Regions from separate parts of the Paenibacillus sp. ATY16 genome, predicted to be linked through region 2. Evidence: riboswitches for the same ligand, from Rfam matches in the RefSeq annotation. Region 2 holds a riboswitch; the other holds the start of a gene.
The links. Region 2 has a riboswitch for thiamine pyrophosphate ahead of CFI03_RS18395 (ABC transporter substrate-binding protein). Riboswitches for the same ligand answer to the same signal wherever they lie in the genome.

Region 1 (8,784 bases), on a different contig from region 2:
GAGTATTTGCTCAAGCCGCTGGACAAGAAGAAGCTGGTGGAAGCCGTGGAGCTTGCGTTCCGCAAAGAGGAAGAGCTCAACCGGATTGAACGCATGGAGCGGCTTGTCGATACGAAGCTGCTGGAGACGAGCGAACAGGAGACCCAATACAGCGCGCCGGTGAAGGAAGCGATTCAGTATCTGGACGAGCGTATGCATGAGCCGGTTACGATGCGGGATATTGCCGATCATCTGCATATGAACGCAAGCTATTTCAGCGTCCTGTTCAAGGAGCAGACCGGGCTGACCTTCAGCGATTATTTGACAAGACGACGGGTGCAAAGAGCCAAGGAATTGCTGACCAATACGCGTCTGTCGATCAACGAAATTGCCGAAAAAGCGGGCTATCAGACGGCCAAATATTTCGTCAAAGTGTTCCGTTCGCATGAAGGAGTAAGTCCTGGGCAATATCGGAAAAACGTCTCGCACGCGGAGGAGACAATCCAATAAAAGTAGTATTTTTCCCAACTCGCCATACCTTATGCTGCTGTGAAAGCGCTGTTACAATTTGTTTAGCAACACAAACACATCAGTCAAAAAGGGGTTGTAAACGTGTTCAAAAAATCGAAGTGGATGACACTCGGACTTATTCTCTGTCTCGCCATCGTAACGGCAGCATGCGGCAACAACAGCGGCAGCAGCTCAAATAATGGTAATACGGCTTCTAACGGGGGCTCGTCTGAAAGCGGTTCCGACAAGAAGGTAACGATCAACTTCATGCACCTGTGGCCGGAAGGCGTATCCGCGGGCCAGAACAAAATCGTTAACCAAATCATCAACGATTACCAAAAAGAACACCCTAACGTAACGATTAAGCAAGAGGTACTGGATAACGAGCAATACAAAAACAAATTAAAAGTCCTCTCTGCATCGAATCAGCTTCCTGATGTGGGCGTAACTTGGGCGGCCGGCTTCTTGAAGCCGTACGTAGACGGCAAGCTGTTCACGCCGGTTGACGATCTGCTCAGCGGTGAGCTGAACGGCAAATTCGTAGCGGGTACAACGGAAGCTTACGCGATCGACGGCAAAACGTATGCGCTTCCGCTGGAGTTCAACATCGCTCCAATCTACTACAACAAAGAAATTTTCAAGAAGTACAATCTTGAAGTTCCAACGACATACGAGCAATTCAAGCAAGTCGTGAAAACGCTGTCCGATAACGGCGTAGCTCCAATCGCGCTTGGCAACAAAGACCGCTGGACGGGTTCCCTGTGGTACATGTACCTGGCTGACCGTATTGCGGGTCAAGAAACGGTAGCTAACGCTATTAAAGGCACGGCGAAATTTACGGATCCGGGCTTGCAGCAAGCCGCTTCCGAAGTGCAATCCCTGGTTGACGCAAACGCATTCGTCAAAGGCTTTAACGGCCTGTCGAACGAAGAAGCGAAATCCGAATTCCTGAACGGCAATGCCGCAATGTACCTGATGGGTACTTGGGAGCTGCCGAACTTCACCACCAACGAAGACATTCCGCAATCGTTCCGCGACAGCGTTGGATTCTTTAAATTCCCGACGGTTGAAGGCGGCAAAGGCAACGCGGACAGCTGGGTTGGCGGTCCTGGCGTAGGCTTGTTCGTAGGGGAAAACTCCAAAGTAAAAGAAGAAGCGAAAGCATTTGTGCAATACTTCGTAACGAAGTGGGGCGAGCAATCGGTAACCGGCGCAGGCGTTATTCCGGCTACGAAGATCGATACTTCCTCGATCCAGCTGCCGCAGCTGTACATCGATCTGTTCAACGAACTGAACAAAGCAAGCAGCATTACCTTGTTCGCGGACGTTCAATTGCCGGCTAACGCGGCTGAGACTCATCTGAACATGATCCAATCGCTCTTCGGCAAAGCCGTTAACCCAGAGAAATTTGCATCCGAGCAAGATGCGGCCATCGCGAAAGGCAACTAGTTCAGACATCCAAAAATAAAGAGAGGCCTATCCGGACGAACGGGTTCGGAAATACCGGGTAGGCGGCTCTCCTTATTTTTGACAGAGAAAGGAGTCGGCCAAATTGGATAAGGTGCTATCTAACAAGAAAGTCATCGCTTTATACGTTCTGCCATCCCTTCTGCTCATTCTGGCCGTCGTGTATATCCCAATCGTTCTGACGGGCTACTATGGATTGAACGAATGGAATGGCATTGGCGCAATGAAGTGGGTGGGCCTCGACAATTACGCAACGCTGGTTAAGGATCATGCTTTCTGGAGCAGTGCGGGACATTCGCTTCTGCTAGCCGTATTTTCGATGTTGAGTCTTATCGTTTATCTCGTCGTAGCCATGGTGCTTGCGGCAAAAATCAAAGGAGCAAACCTGTTCCGCAAAATTTACTTAATCCCGATGCTGCTGTCCTCGGTGGCCATCGCTCAGCTGTGGCTCAAAATCTATCATCCTACTAACGGCATTATGAATAGCTTGCTGGAATCCCTTGGCGTTGCAAATCCTCCCGCTTGGCTGGCAGAGACGGATCTTGTTTTGTTCGCTTTGTTTATTCCGATTCTGTGGCAATACGCGGGCTTCTATATTCTGATCTACTATGCGGCATTGAAGAACATCCCTTCTTCCTTGGAAGAAGCGGCTAAGATTGACGGGGCGAATTCGTTCCAAATCGCTTGGAGAATCAAATTCCCTCTTGTTATGGAAGTTGTGAAAGTAACGGTTGTCCTGGCGGTTGTAGGTTCCCTGAAATACTTCGACTTGATCTATGTCATGACGGACGGCGGGCCGAACGGCTCCAGTGAGGTAATGGCGTCGTACATGTACCATAAAGCTTTTAAAGCTTACGACTTCGGTTACGGCAGCGCGGTTGGCTTCTTCCTGCTTATTATCTGTCTGGTAGCAACATGGATCATCCGCAAGGCAACAGCCAGCAAAGACACGATCCAGTATTCCTAAGTAAAATAAATTCTTTAAGCTCATGCTTACGAGGTAAGAATCATCACAAGCAGCCTTACTTAGGCTGCTGGGGGTGATCATTCTTTAAGCTAATGCTTACGAGGTAAGAATCATCACAAACAGCCCTATAAAGGCTGTTTGGGTGATAATTCTTTTCGGGAGGTACGCTTCATGTCATCGACAACTATGAAACTGGGCGGAGAAGCGAAATCCGGTTCGAGAATAGGAATGAAGGTCGGCTACGCTGTACTGTACATTGTTCTCATCGCCGTAGCGGTGTTCCAGGTTTACCCGCTCATCTGGCTTTTGTTCTTCTCTTTGAAAAACAACCAGGAAGTTTTTAATCTATCGCCGTTTGCTTTGCCGTCGCCTCCGCATTGGAATAACTACAGCAAAGTGTGGAATGCGGGCAATATCGATACGTATTTCCTGAACAGCGTATGGATTACGGTAGCGGCAACGGCCGCGACGATTGTGCTTGGCAGCCTGGTGACGTTTGCGATTACCCGCATGAAATGGAAGCTCAGCTCGCTTGTCCTAGGCCTCTTTATGGTCGCGATGATGATTCCGGTTCACTCGACGCTGATTCCGCTGTTCAGCATGTTCAACAAGGCGCATCTGATTGATAATCCTTTGTCACTCATTCTGTCTTATGTCGCGTTTAACATGCCGATCACGATTATGATTCTGCTTGGCTTTTATGTCGCTCTGCCGAAGGAAGTCGAGGAGGCGGCCATCATTGACGGGGCCAGCATTCATAAGGTATTCTTCAGCATCGTGTTCCCGATGACCAGCTCCGTGCTGGCTACAACGGGCATTATCAACATGATCTATAACTGGAACGAATTTATATTCGTCAACACGTTTATCAGCTCGGACAAGTTCAAAACGCTGACCGTTGGCGTTCAGAACTTTATCGGCCAATACACCACCGACTGGGGCGCAATCGGCGCCACGCTGATGATCAGCATCCTGCCTATCCTTATCACGTTCCTGTTCCTCAGCGACCGGATCGTAGAAGGGATCGCGGCCGGCTCGGTTAAAGGGTAATTAAATAATTCAAACGAGGCTGTGCCATCGTCATTTTTAATGACCTTGGTACAGCCTCAATACGTTGGAATTACTCCAATGAAATCAGGGGGAAAGGAAGAACACGGAGGCTGCGTTGGATTCGCTCCAGTATACAGGGCCGAGTAATCGGTCAAAAATAGCCCGATACGCTGTACGAAATCTAACGCAGCCCTACTGTTATCCTATCGCTTCGACTGGCTCTCGAAACGCACCGTCCTAGTTCAGCCGTATAGCTTGCTTCCGGATATTTTGAACGAATCCGCCTGTTCCTTCATTCCGGCCTCGAAAGCCTCTTCGTTATTCAGTCCTCGCGCTTCTGCGTATTCCCGAATGTCCTGCGTTATCCGCATGCTGCAGAACTTTGGTCCGCACATCGAGCAGAAGTGAGCCGTTTTCGCCGCCTCGGCGGGCAGCGTCTCGTCATGGTAGGCGATCGCTCGTTCAGGATCAAGGGACAAATGGAACTGGTCTCGCCATCGGAATTCGAACCTTGCCTTCGACAAGGCGTCGTCCCGGAGTTTCGCCATGGGATGTCCTTTGGCAAGGTCGGCGGCGTGCGCTGCTATTTTGTAGGCGATGACACCGTCTTTAACGTCTTCTTTATTTGGAAGGCCTAGATGCTCTTTAGGCGTTACATAGCATAACATCGCCGTTCCGAACCAACCGATCATCGCTGCTCCTATCGCCGATGTGATATGGTCGTAACCCGGTGCAATGTCCGTGGTAAGCGGCCCTAGGGTATAAAACGGCGCTTCCTTGCAGATCTCCATTTGAAGGTCGACGTTTTCTTTGATCAGATGCATGGGGACATGGCCCGGCCCTTCAATCATGACCTGGACATCATGCTTCCAAGCGATATCCGTCAACTCTCCAAGTGTCCTCAGCTCCGCAAACTGAGCTTCATCGTTGGCGTCTGCAATGGAGCCTGGACGCAGGCCGTCTCCAAGCGAAAACGACACGTCGTAGGCTTTCATAATCTCGCATATTTCTTCAAAATGGGTGTAGAGGAAGTTTTCCTTATGGTGAGCAAGACACCAGGCAGCCATGATGGAGCCGCCTCTGGAAACGATGCCAGTTACGCGTTTGGCCGTAAGCGGGATGTAACGCAGCAGCACGCCGGCATGAATAGTGAAATAATCGACGCCTTGTTCAGCCTGTTCGATTAACGTATCGCGAAACACTTCCCAGCTCAGGTCCTCCGCTTTTCCGTTCACTTTTTCAAGCGCCTGGTAGATCGGAACGGTACCAACGGGAACGGGGGAGTTACGGATAATCCATTCGCGTGTGGTATGGATGTTTTTGCCCGTGGACAAGTCCATGATCGTATCCGCTCCCCAGCGGGTTGCCCACGTCATTTTCTCGACTTCCTCTTCGATAGAGGAGGCAACGGCCGAATTGCCGATGTTCGCGTTAATCTTTACATGGAAACGGCTCCCGATAATCATCGGTTCGAGTTCGGGATGGTTGATGTTTGCCGGTATAACCGCACGCCCGCGGGCCACCTCCGAACGGACCAGCTCCGGATCGACCCCTTCACGGATCGCGATAAACTCCATTTCCGGAGTAACGATGCCTTTGCGGGCATAGTGAAGCTGCGTGACGTTTCTTCCCGGCTTTGCCCGTAGAGGCCGGAGATTCAGGCCCGAGAAAATTTCCGCGCCATTCTTCTTTGCACGTTCCTCGTTTGAAAATCCGTTATCTTCCGGCTTAATTACCCGGCCGTCGTAAGCTTCGGCGTGACCGCGATCGCTGATCCACTTGCTGCGCAAGATAGGGAGACCTTTGCGTACATCGGCCTCGTAGGACTCATCCGTGTACGGGCCGCTTGAGTCATACACCCGTACGGGCTCGTTTGGCTGCGGCAGTCCGTCTTTTCCCCGACTTTCGGATAATACGATTTCGCGCATGGGAACACGAATATCTTCCCTCGATCCTCTCACATACGTTTTGCGGCTGCCAGGCAGCGGCGTCGATAAAATCGGCATTAAAAAACCTCCTAAGAGCATTCGATAGGTTCGGAATGTCCGCTAGGAGGCCGTTGTTTAGGGTAATGAGACTATACGCGGCATAGCTTCAGCAGCCCGTTAATTAGACACGGGCGAATAGGCAGAGCTGACCCCGGAAGGGCAAAGCCCGCAACCCCGGGTCGCTCCCCAAAGGCAGCTTTCGATGCGGCCGGACGATTCGCCGGCAACAAAAAAAGCCGCCCCGTCGGGAGCGGCTTGAGGTGTCGAAATCCGTGCAAATCGAAACGGACGAATGACAATAGCATCCGTTTCTATCGCATATGGCTGACGCGCACAAGACCACTTTCCTACGCTGGCATAACCCAGATCAGGTTCAAAGGGACCAAGGCTAAGCCTTATCTCAGCCCTTGCGGGCGCCCCTAGTGGAATTCCTTGTCAAAAGAGTACACTCGAAAAAGGAAGCTGTCAAGCTGCCGTTCAAGCGGAATCTTTCATTTTAGGGCTGATAGGCAGGATGATTTGACCGTTTATTGAATAGTAATATACAATCTCTTACTTTATCAGGGGAGGTTGGATGAATTGGACAATCAGCCATGCAAGCATGCGGTCAGAAACCCTTCGGGCCTGAAGAACATTTTTGCGATGACGGTTCTGTGTTCACTCTTTCTTGTTAGTACGCTGCGGGGAAAAGACGATGATGCGGTCCTGTACGTTTCGGCCATAGCGGTTTTTTGCTTCTGCGCTGCCTTATTGCTCTGGTCCCTGTACCGGGCATTACAGAAACCGATTGATCTCTGCCTGCAGGGGGATGCGCTTTTGCTTAACGGAGCTGCGATTACGCCTGAGCAGATTAAGGTCATCATGATCAGGCGGGACTCGGTTCATCCGATTATCGGGATTAAGCCTTATGGCGCGAGAGTTGTTCCTGTTCGTATGTGCTTCAGATATGTGAACGAAGAGGAACAAGGCTTCGCGAATATCGCCGACTGGGCGAAGCGGAATGACGTAAACGTCGATTACGGTTTGTTTTTTAGATGGATATAGAGAGGTAAATGAAATGAGAAAATTAACTGGTATCTTGTTGATTGCGCTTGTCCTAATGCTGTCTGGTTGCTCGGGCAAGGGAGCCTTAAATGCCGATGGCGTGAGCAAAGCTCTTCAGAAGCAAGGCCTTGAAGTACGCGAGTTATCGTCCGATGAGGTTAAACAGCTGGCATCCACTCCGGTTAATATCAACGGAGTTGAACCCGTAACCTTTGAATTAACGCTGCCTGCTGCAGATATGGCCCATCGCGAGTTTGTGTTTGTCTATGTATTTACTTCGGAGAAGGAACGTATTCGTGTGGAGAGTTTAGACGGAATGCCTACTCCGATCAAGATGAATGATTTGTACCCGAATGTCATACGCAAGAAGAATCTGATCGTTAACTATTGGTCTTACAACAAGGATAATCCGCTGTTAATCAAGCAGATTAGCAGAGCGATCGATAAGCTGTAGCTAATATATCTCCTATTTGAAGGAGGATGGACATGAGTGTTCGCAAGATGAAAGCGCTGGTCTATAAGGCCTACGGTTCTCCGGAGGTTCTCGAGCTCAAAGAAGTGGATGTCCCCGTGCCGAAAGAGCATGAAGTGCTGATCGAGGTTCATGCCGCTTCGGTCAATTCATGGGATTGGGATCTGCTACGCGGCAAACCGTACATAACCCGCATTGGCGGATTCCGCAAGCCGCGGTATCCGATTCTTGGCGCGGATATTGCCGGGAAAATAATTGCCGTTGGCGCCTCCGCCACGCGGTTCCGTCCCGGTGATGAGGTGTTCGGCGATCTGTCCGGCTGCGGCTGGGGCGGATTTGCCGAATACGCATGCGCGGGCGAGGAGGCATTAACTCCAATGCCGAAGAGGCTGAGCTTCGAGCAAGCGGCAGCGATTCCGCAAGCCGCCGTGCTTGCCCTGCAGGGAATGCGCGATAAAGGGAATTTGCAGAAGGGCCAGAAAGTGCTCATCAATGGGGCAGGGGGCGGTGTAGGTACGTTTGCCATCCAATATGCCAAGCTGCACGAGGCGGAGGTAACCGCCGTTGACCGTGCGGGCAAGAGGGACATGCTGCTGTCCCTTGGAGCGGACCATGTGCTGGATTACAAGAAAGAGGACTTTACCGCAAATGGACGGCAATACGATCTTATCCTGGATGTAGTGGGAACCCGTTCCGTCTTCGAGGTGAAGCGCGCGCTTAAGAAAGGCGGTACATACGTTATGATAGGCGGCTTAATGCCTCGTCTTCTCCAGACGCTGCTCGCCGCGCCGCTGATCCGCAGGTTTGAGAAGAAGAACATGACTATTCTGGTTCATAAGCCTAATCATGCGGATCAGCAGGTATGGAAGTCGCTTGCTGAAGCGGGCCGTATTGCTCCCGTCATTCACCGGCTGTATGGCTTGCAGGATGCCGCCGAAGCTCTCCGGTACTTCGGGGAAGGGGAATTTAAAGGGAAAGTCGTTGTCCGCATAAAAAGCGAAAACCCCATGCCATAAAGGCATGGGGTTTCTTGCCGATCTTTTTATCCCATTATTTCGCGACGGTAACGGTAATCGTATCGCTCGCGGTAACGCCTGCCGCATTCACAAGCTCGCAGCGGTATTCGTAGGCGCCGGGCGTTTTGCCCGAAATGGCGGTTACGGCGGTTTGCGCCGCGGGAGTAGCATCCTTCAGCGATTGCGTATCGATGAGTATTCCGTTTTCGTATAAGCGGTATTCGGTAGCATTCGTGCCCCACCACAGATTCATCGTTACTTTGTAGCTTCCGTCTTGATCCCAGTTGTCAT
Region 2 (8,784 bases):
TGCTAATTCCGGTCATTTTGGTATATAGTTACAGTACCACTTTTAATAGACGGGAGGTTTACGGCCCTATGAACCAGTTCGGCAGCTATATTATTCCCTTACTCGTTATTCTGTTTGTCGTGTACCGGCGCTTGAAGCGTTCGGTAGGTTTTCAGCCTTTCAAGCCGAGCAGGCTGAAAATGCGCATCGTTATCTTCAGTATCATTGGCATTCTGCTGCTGGCCTCCGGCTTCCCGCATCCTGCGATCTATATTTCCGATGCCATCGGTATCGCCTGCGGCGCGGTAATTGCTTATTATGCCATCAAGCACAGCCGTTTCGAACAGCGCGAGGATACGTTGTTTTACCGGACGCATGTCGGCATCGAGACTTTGGTTGTCCTGCTGTTTATCGGAAGAATCGCCTTCCGGATCATTGAAATGTTCGGCACCGGAGGCGCCACTGCCATGAATCCGGCGCTAAACAACGAAACGGCGCAGATGCAGCAGTATACGAATGATCCGCTGACCGCGGCAACTTTCTTCCTGCTTGTAGCTTATTATATCGGTTATTATACGTTTATCCTTCGCAAGAGCGACGAGAAAGCGGCTGTATCCTAAAAGCGTTCCCCTTCGGGACGCTTTTTTTCATTGTCCTCTAAAACCGTAACCTTGCGGCTTGTCAGGAATATCATGGCATGAGCAAAAAAATGATGGCGAGGAGACTGCAGCATGGCCGTTTACCGCATAATCGTCGATTTGTCGGACCGGATGCTTCATCTGCTTGACGGAAATGTTGTCGTGAACTCTTATCCCGTTGGCATAGGCAAGATGGTTACCCAGACACCTTCGGGAGAATACAAAATTATTAATAAACAGGAAAATCCCGGCGGACCCTTTGGCGTGTTGTGGATGGGATTGTCCAAACCGCATTACGGCATTCATGGCACGAACGACCCTTCCTCGATCGGAAGAATGGTATCGCATGGCTGCATCCGGATGTACAATGAGGATGTGCTGGCTTTGTCCAATCTTGTGCCGGTTGGAACCCGGGTTACGATTCGCCCCTGAATGCAGGGAAAGCGGCGGTCTCTTAAGGGAGATCTGCCGCTTTCAAAGTGACGGTCTGGGTTGCCTGCTCCCAAACGGTTTTGCGGTTTAATGATGCCGCCAAGTCTCTTACCGTTACATAACCTGTGGAAATATCGAGCCGGGAATCAAGCGGATGGCCGTTAACCGTCACCTTGCCTGCGGTCCAGCCAATAGCGGCACCAAGCGTTTCCCCAAGTGCCCGGGCAGCAACCCAGGTTGTTCCTCCGTCCAAGTATCCGACCGCGGCAACAAAACCGTCTACCAGAATGGGAACCGTCTGCGAGGAACGGAACATCGTTGTCGATGATGCGGAAGCAAAGGCCGTATCATACTGCTTCAAGGAATATTGGTTTATGAGGGTAACCAGCTTACTAGGATAAGCAGGATCCGTCGCATAACCGCTCACGTACAGCATCGTGGCCTGTTGCTCGGGCGTTACGGCTGCACGGACGCGGACATAGCGGGGAGTGGCAAACAGCAGATCCTGATCCTTCATGAAATGATACACGCTGTTATAAGCGCGAAACGACGAATTCATGCTGATCAATGTTCCGTCAACCACTTCCCAGGTTCCTTTCACCACCGCTTCGCCATGCCAATAAGCATTGGGAGCGCCCGATCCGACCTTAATGCCTCCGAGATTGTACCAAGGATGAATGACCCCGCCGGTCTCGAGCATACACTGCGCCAGCCGCAAGGAAGGAAAAATCGATGAGCCTTCGCGTCTGACCTGCAGAACAGTCGGGACAAGCGCTGCAATAAATTGCGATCTTGTGAGATTCGCCATTTATCCTCCTCCTTTCCAGTCAAAAACTTATACAAGCTCCTCTCAGTGTATGGAGCTTTGATCCGATTCGTAACGGTGACTGCCGCCAAGGTAACAAAAAAACTCCGTTATGCCCATATTCGGACTAACGGAGCTCATCTGCTTACAAACTATAAAATTCACGCGTATTCGAGAGCAGCCGTTCCCGCACTTCCTGCTCCGGAAGCTGCTTGATCGCGGCGATATGCGCGCAAACATCATGAACCATTTGCGGCACGGTCCTACGGCCCTCGTAAGGCCCTTCAAAAGGCCACGGTCCGTCCGTCTCCACCATGATTCGCTCCATGGGATACTGCTGTACCAGCGTCCTGATCTCCTGCTCGTAGGCCACGTCCGGCGTCACCGAAATCATATAGCCGAGCGAGATCATTCGCTTAATCGTCGCTTCATCTCCCTTAAACCAGTGGAAATGGACCTTCTTTACCTGATGCCGCTCCATGATATCGCAAGCTTTGGATCCATCCTCATATACCGCATGCAAAATAATCGGACGGCCCAGTTCCGCGGCAATCGCGGCAAATCGATCAAGCAAATCGAGATAAGGAGCCTCGTCAAAAGGTCTCCCTTCCTCGGCTGCAGAGGTCCGGGAATAATAAGGCAAGCCAACCTCGCCAATGGCGAACGCTGCGCCGGCTGCATGCTTCGCCTTAATCCATGCAAACAGCTCATCTTGTTCCCATGCCGCAGGAACCGGCTGTTCGGGATGATAACCGTATGCGGGAAACACCCGTCCCGGGAACGACTCGGCGAGCGCGGCGTTGGTCTTGCAGGAATCCAAATGCATCGACACCGCTACAACCGCTTCGATTCCCTCTTCAAAAGCCTGCTCGAGCAATGCTTGCCGATCGGCTTCCTCATAGGAATCAAGATGAATATGCGCGTCAATTGCGTTTTTCCGCTCCATGATGATCAGCCTCCTTACGCCTGTTGAAGCAGCTCGTGAATCTGCTGCTTCAGTTCGTTAAACAACGGTTCCCGCCATAATTGCTGGGAACGGGGTCTTGCGAAGGGTACGATGATCTCTTCCAATATCACTGCCGGCGCTGATGACAAGACAAGGATCCTGTCCGACAGCAGCAATGCTTCCTCGATGCTATGCGTAACAAGGAGAACCGACCGTTTGTTCTGCTCCCAGATGGACATCAGCCACTGCTGCATCTGCTGTCTCGTCAACGCGTCAAGCGCGCCAAACGGCTCGTCAAGCAGCATTAAAGTCTGGGGAGACAGCAGCGCCCGCAGGAAGGATACGCGCTGCTGCATCCCGCCGGATAACACATGGGGATAGGAATCGGCGTACGCCGCGAGACCGATGCGATCCAGCCATTCACGTGCCTGACGCCCCGCTTCCTTACGCTCCATGCCTGCGATTCCAAGCGCAAGCTCGATATTAGCCGACACCGAACGCCAAGGCATCAGGGAGGCCTGCTGAGGCATATACGATATATGCCCCCGGCTGCCGGTTACTTGCTTGCCGTCAATCCAGATTTCACCGCCAGTTGGTTGCTCCAATCCGCCAATGAGCTGGAACAACGTTGTTTTTCCGCTTCCGGAGGGTCCGACAATGGAGACGAATTCGTTCTCGGCAACGGTGAGCGATAAGCCGTTCAGGACGTTTTTCCGGCCAGCATCAAAGCTTTTGCGGATCTCTTTTAGTTCAAGCGCTGGAGCCGTCATGCTCCTCCCCCTCCTTTCGCCGGACGCCACCGGATGACAAACCTTTCGACGAGAGCTACGAGTCCAAATAAAGCAAGGCTCAGCGCCACGATTAGAAAGACCGAAGCAAATACCCTTGCCGGCTCATAACCTTTGGATGAGAGAATCATATAATGGCCTAATCCCTTGTCAGCTCCAAGCCATTCCGCAACAACGGCGCTTAGAACGGCATACGATGCGGCGATTTTGAGGCCCGAGAATAAGTGCGTAACGGCATTGGGCAATTCGAGCCGCGTAAACAGCTGCCAGTCCCCCGCTCCAATCATCCGCATGTAATTGCGAAGGGTCGGATCCGTATCCTTAAAGCCATTCAGCATGGCCACGGATACCGGGAAGAAACATACGATCCAGACGAGAATAAGCTTGGGCAGAACGCCGTAACCGAGCCAAATCGTAAGAATCGGGCCAATCGCGATGACCGGCACGTTTTGCGTGACGACAAGCAGCGGATAGACCGCCCTCCGGACAAAAGGAATAAGGTGCAGAATTGCGGCAAGAATGATCCCGGCTGCCGCGCCCCCGCCGAATCCGACAAGCGCCAGCTCCACCGTTGCCCAGGCATTGTCCATCAGGCGCGGCCAGACGTCAACCATTTCTTTTACGATAGAAGTCGGCGAAGGCAGCTGCCACTCGGGCACAACGCCGCTATCAACCGAGAGCTGCCAAGCGGCAAGGATAAGGATGACGAGCAGCAGAGAAGGCCAGACCGCATGATACCAGCCTTTATTGCCCATCCGGATATTTCTCCAACAACCGGCCCATGGAAGCCCCGTTAGCCGGATTGAAATAGACCTTTACCTGCGAGATAACGGACGGACAGCCCATCTCGGTCATGGCTTCATTCATGGATTGCACGATTTCGAACAATTGCGGGAGTTCGCCCTCCATCGTTGTCTCCAGAGGCGCTACCCGGTAAGGGACACCCGATACCTTAATAATCTCGATTGCGCGGTCTACAAACGGAATAACGCTTTCCCCGTTTGGCGTTGTTGGCAGAATTTGAATACTTACAAGCGCATTGGCCATCATCGTCAGCTCCTCTTAATCCTATTGTTTTAGCTAAGCTTTCGGGAGGAAGTCGTTCGTGAACGCTTTATCCGCCTCCAGCTCCTTCTCCAGCAGCTTGTGAGCGAACATCCACTGGGAATAGTTCACCCATACTTCCTTCTTCTGCACGCCCCACTGCGAAGCGTCATCCGTATATTTCGGGCTAAGCCACTTCTGGCTTGCGCGAACGAGGTCCGCATTCAGATCCGGCTCTGCCTTAATCAGCACTTCCGCCGCATCCTCCGGATGGTCAATCGCGAATTGGTATCCCTTAGCGGCGCCTGCAACAAAAGCTTTAACAATCTCCGGTTTCTCGGCGATCATTTTCTCGCTAGTTTCAAGAAGCGGCGTGTAGTAATCCAGCTTGTCGCTGTAATCGGTCAAGTAAACCATATTCAGCTTCTCGCCGCGCAGCTCGGCTTCCACGCCCGTCCAGGCATAGTAGATCCAGGCAAAATCAATGTCGCGCTTCACCGCCGTGAAGAAATCCGTATCGCCGATGCTAAGCATCTTCACTTTGGTTACGTCCGCGTTCTCTTCCTGCATCAGAGAGCCGATTACCGCTTCTTCTACCGGCGCTCCCCAACCTCCATAGGTTTTGCCTTCAAACTTTTTCGGAGAGTCGATTCCTTTGGATGCCGGCGAAGCGAAGCCCGAAGTATTATGCTGAATCACGGCAGCAACGGATACAAGCGGCACACCGGCGATTCGCGCCATGGTGAGCGACTCTTGGTAGCCGACGCCAAACTCCGCTCCGCCGGAAGCTACCATTTTATCCGCGCCGTCCTGGCCAGGCTGAATAATCTCGACGTCAAGGCCTTGCTCCTTGAAATAACCTTTATCCCGTGCCACGTACAATCCGGTATGATTCGTGTTAGGCGTCCAATCCAGTACGACCTTTACTTTGGTCAACGGCTTGTCCGCTCCGTTACCGGCTGACTCGTTCCCCGTATTCTTGTTGTTGTTCGAGCCGCATGCGGCCAGCAGCACAACTACCGCCAGCATAGCTGCAACAATCGCGAACCTTCTCTTTGCACCTGATCTCATCTTTCTGTCTCTCCCTCTCTCTACTTGACTATGACGTTTGCTATTATGGCCGGACTACCTTCTGAAAATAAAAAAAGCCCTCCGATTTCCGGAGAGCCATACATTTCGTCAGCTTTATTACAGGTCCGCCCGCTCCATAATATAACGGGCAACCTAAATAACAAATTCCTACGCTGGCATTATCCAGATCAGGTATAAGGGTCGGAATTTTCTTCGGAATTCCCTCTCAGCTAGCCTCAACCAGCTCCCCGGTGCTATTCACTTACGTCAATAAACCTCATTATACCCTTTCTGCCCGAAAAAGCCAGCTTCCTTTTAAATAAGTCATCTATTCAAGGTTCAAGGTTAGACATAAGCCGATTTTTACGCTTGGTGGGTTGTTGTCCTTATAGCCGCGTGACCGGGATGAATAGTATGTAGTCGAATGCATATCCGCTAATATCGAGAGGATTGAACCGGGGTGAAAAGACGACACAAGAGAGGCAAGAAGCCGAAACGGTCAAACGCATCGAGGTCTAGAAGACGCAAATCAGGAGGCCGTACCCGATCATACGGCAGACGAACCGCTAAGCGTCAAGCAAAGCGAAAACAGCGCCGGCTCTCCAATAAGCGCAGCGCCGGGCGGCCCGCCGCGGAGAAGGCAACGCTTCAATCCGACGGCTCAACCCGGGAACCAGGCGTAAATATTATCGGTTTTGTTCATGCCGAGATGGGAATCGGGGAATCCTCGCGGCTAGCGGCAAAAGCGATTGATTCGGCGGCCATTCCGTTTGGCCTCCTTAATTTCCCGCTTGCCGTAGCCTCGAGAATGTCGGATTACAGCTGGTCGCATAAGCTGCTGGATAAAGCCCGGTACAACACCAATATTTTTCATATGAATGCCGACTTTATGCGTCCTGCCCGCGAGCATTTCGGAAACGAATTGTTCAACAGCCGTTACAACATCGGGTATTGGCATTGGGAGCTGCCGGAGTTTCCGGAAGAGCATGTGGAAGGCTTCAGCCATGTCAACGAGGTGTGGGTGTGCAGCAAATTTGTTGCCGAGTCCGTCTCCAAACGGGCATCCGTTCCCGTTGTTACGATTCCTCACTGCATCCAAGTACAAGTCGCGCCGAATATTAACCGCTCTTCCTTCGGGCTGCCGGAGAACCGGTTTCTGTTCCTAATGATGTACGACGTTCAGAGCTCAACCTTGCGCAAAAATCCCCGGGCGGTAATTGAAGCCTTCAAGCTGGCCTTTGACAAAAACGATCAGCGCGTTGGACTTGTCCTTAAGGTAAATAATGCGGACTTCCGTCCAAATGAGCTTGCCGAGCTGAAGAAGCTGATTGCCGAACGGAGCAATATGCATTTAATTGACAGAGTGCTGTCAAGGCACGAAGTAAACGCCCTGCTGCAGTGCACGGACAGCTATGTTTCCCTTCACCGTGCCGAGGGATTTGGTCTTGGTCTCGCGGAAGCGATGTATTTAGGCAAACCGGTCATAGCAACGAACTGGTCCGGCAACACGGAGTTTATGAATGCTTCAAATTCCTGTCCAGTTTCCTACCAGCTCGTTAACATCGGGCAGGACTGGGGGCCGTACAAGAGCCATCAGATCTGGGCAGAGCCTAATATCCGTCATGCCGCGGAATACATGCAGCGCCTCCTATCCGATGCTCGCTGGCGGGAATCCATTGCGGCAAGCGGCATGAGGACGATTCATAACGATTTCTCTCCTGCCGTGATTGGCCAACGGATCAAGAACCGGTTAATAGAGCTGCGTCAGATTTAAAACAATGAAAGGCCTGACCGATAGCGAGATTGCTCTCCCCTACCGGGTCAGGCCTTATTAAGCCAGCTCATTGCGCCAATAATTCAATAAATCCCTCATGGTCTGCTCGAACGGAATTTCCGGCTTCCATCCGGTCTGCTCGTAAAACTTGCTATAATCCCCTACAAGCACCTTAACATCGGATGGCCGAAGTCTTGTTTTGTCTTCCTCTATCGTAATATCGACGGTACTATAGCTAAGCAGGATTCGAATCACCTCGCGGATCTCATGGCATTGACCGGATGCGATATTATAGATTTCACCGGCCTCGCAATTGTCCATCGCCATCCGGTAAGCTCTAACCACATCGCGCACATCCGTGAAATCCCGTTTGGCGTCCACATTCCCCACATACAGAACCGGCGGCTTTAATCCCTTCTCGATCTCCGCGATTTGCTTCGCGAAATTCGAACTCACGAATTGTTCGCCTCTGCGGGGACCATGATGATTAAAGGTCCGCGTTCTGATAATGTGCTGTCCATAGGTTTTGAAATATTGGTAGCCCAAGTAGTCCTGGGCGATTTTACTGACTGCGTACGGACTTATAGGTCGAAGCGGATTGGTCTCCTTGACCGGCACTTCGTCTTCTTCCACATGCCCGTATTCCTCGCTGGAGCAGGCAATCAGCACTTTGGAGGCTAACCCAAGCTTTCTTACCGCTTCCAGAAGATGAACCTGCCCTACAATATTGTTCGTCATGGTCTCGGCAGGCGATTCCCATGACAGCGGTACAAAGCTTTGCGCCGCCAAATGAAAGATCAGGTCCGGCCGAATGTCCGCCATCATACGCTCAACCGCCTGAGAATCCATCAGCTCGCACTCATACAGGCACATATCCGGCAGCAGATGGCGAATATGGCGCAGCGAACTGTGACTCCTCATGGTTCCTGTCACTTCAATCCCCTCGCCGAGCAGATGCTCGGCAAGATGACTGCCTACAAAACCGGTTATTCCTGTAATCAGTGCTTTCATCCCTGCCGGCCTTCTTGATCCGCAGTAAGCGCGGCGATCGCATGCTTGACATTTTGTTCGTCCGATTTCCGGCAGATAAGGAGGCCTTCTTCAGTAGATACAATAATCAAATCCTCAATACCAATCGCAACAACCTGCTGCTGTTCCGAATAAATAATCGTGTTGCGCGTCGCAAACGGGAAGATTTGCCCCAGCAGCAAGTTTCCGTCGCCATCCGTATTAAATATTCTCTCAAGCGAGGTCCAGGTTCCAACATCGTCCCAAATAAATTCGATAGGGATCGTATAAAGACGCTC

Region 1: linked by a shared signal. The riboswitch ahead of thiC (phosphomethylpyrimidine synthase ThiC) and the one ahead of CFI03_RS18395 (ABC transporter substrate-binding protein) in region 2 are both predicted to bind thiamine pyrophosphate.

The regions. Positions count from the first base shown of each region.
Region 1 covers NZ_NMOK02000014.1:50,121-58,904, forward strand. Annotated here, with positions in the region: gene CFI03_RS07275 (response regulator transcription factor) at 1-489, shown strand, start outside; gene CFI03_RS07280 (extracellular solute-binding protein) at 592-1,938, shown strand; gene CFI03_RS07285 (carbohydrate ABC transporter permease) at 2,042-2,923, shown strand; gene CFI03_RS07290 (carbohydrate ABC transporter permease) at 3,095-3,973, shown strand; gene thiC (phosphomethylpyrimidine synthase ThiC) at 4,216-5,979, opposite strand; TPP riboswitch at 6,289-6,392, opposite strand; gene CFI03_RS07300 (hypothetical protein) at 6,541-7,005, shown strand; gene CFI03_RS07305 (hypothetical protein) at 7,019-7,459, shown strand; gene CFI03_RS07310 (NAD(P)-dependent alcohol dehydrogenase) at 7,492-8,493, shown strand; gene CFI03_RS07315 (OmpL47-type beta-barrel domain-containing protein) at 8,528-8,784, opposite strand, start outside.
Region 2 covers NZ_NMOK02000032.1:93,050-101,833, reverse strand. Annotated here, with positions in the region: gene CFI03_RS18430 (cytochrome c biogenesis protein CcdC) at 69-599, shown strand; gene CFI03_RS18425 (L,D-transpeptidase) at 711-1,049, shown strand; gene CFI03_RS18420 (glucosaminidase domain-containing protein) at 1,072-1,857, opposite strand; gene CFI03_RS18415 (TatD family hydrolase) at 2,000-2,800, opposite strand; gene CFI03_RS18410 (ABC transporter ATP-binding protein) at 2,815-3,570, opposite strand; gene CFI03_RS18405 (ABC transporter permease) at 3,567-4,343, opposite strand; gene CFI03_RS18400 (thiamine-binding protein) at 4,333-4,635, opposite strand; gene CFI03_RS18395 (ABC transporter substrate-binding protein) at 4,669-5,703, opposite strand; TPP riboswitch at 5,851-5,964, opposite strand; gene CFI03_RS31345 (glycosyltransferase family 4 protein) at 6,164-7,477, shown strand; gene CFI03_RS18385 (GDP-mannose 4,6-dehydratase) at 7,535-8,488, opposite strand; gene CFI03_RS18380 (mannose-1-phosphate guanylyltransferase) at 8,485-8,784, opposite strand, start outside.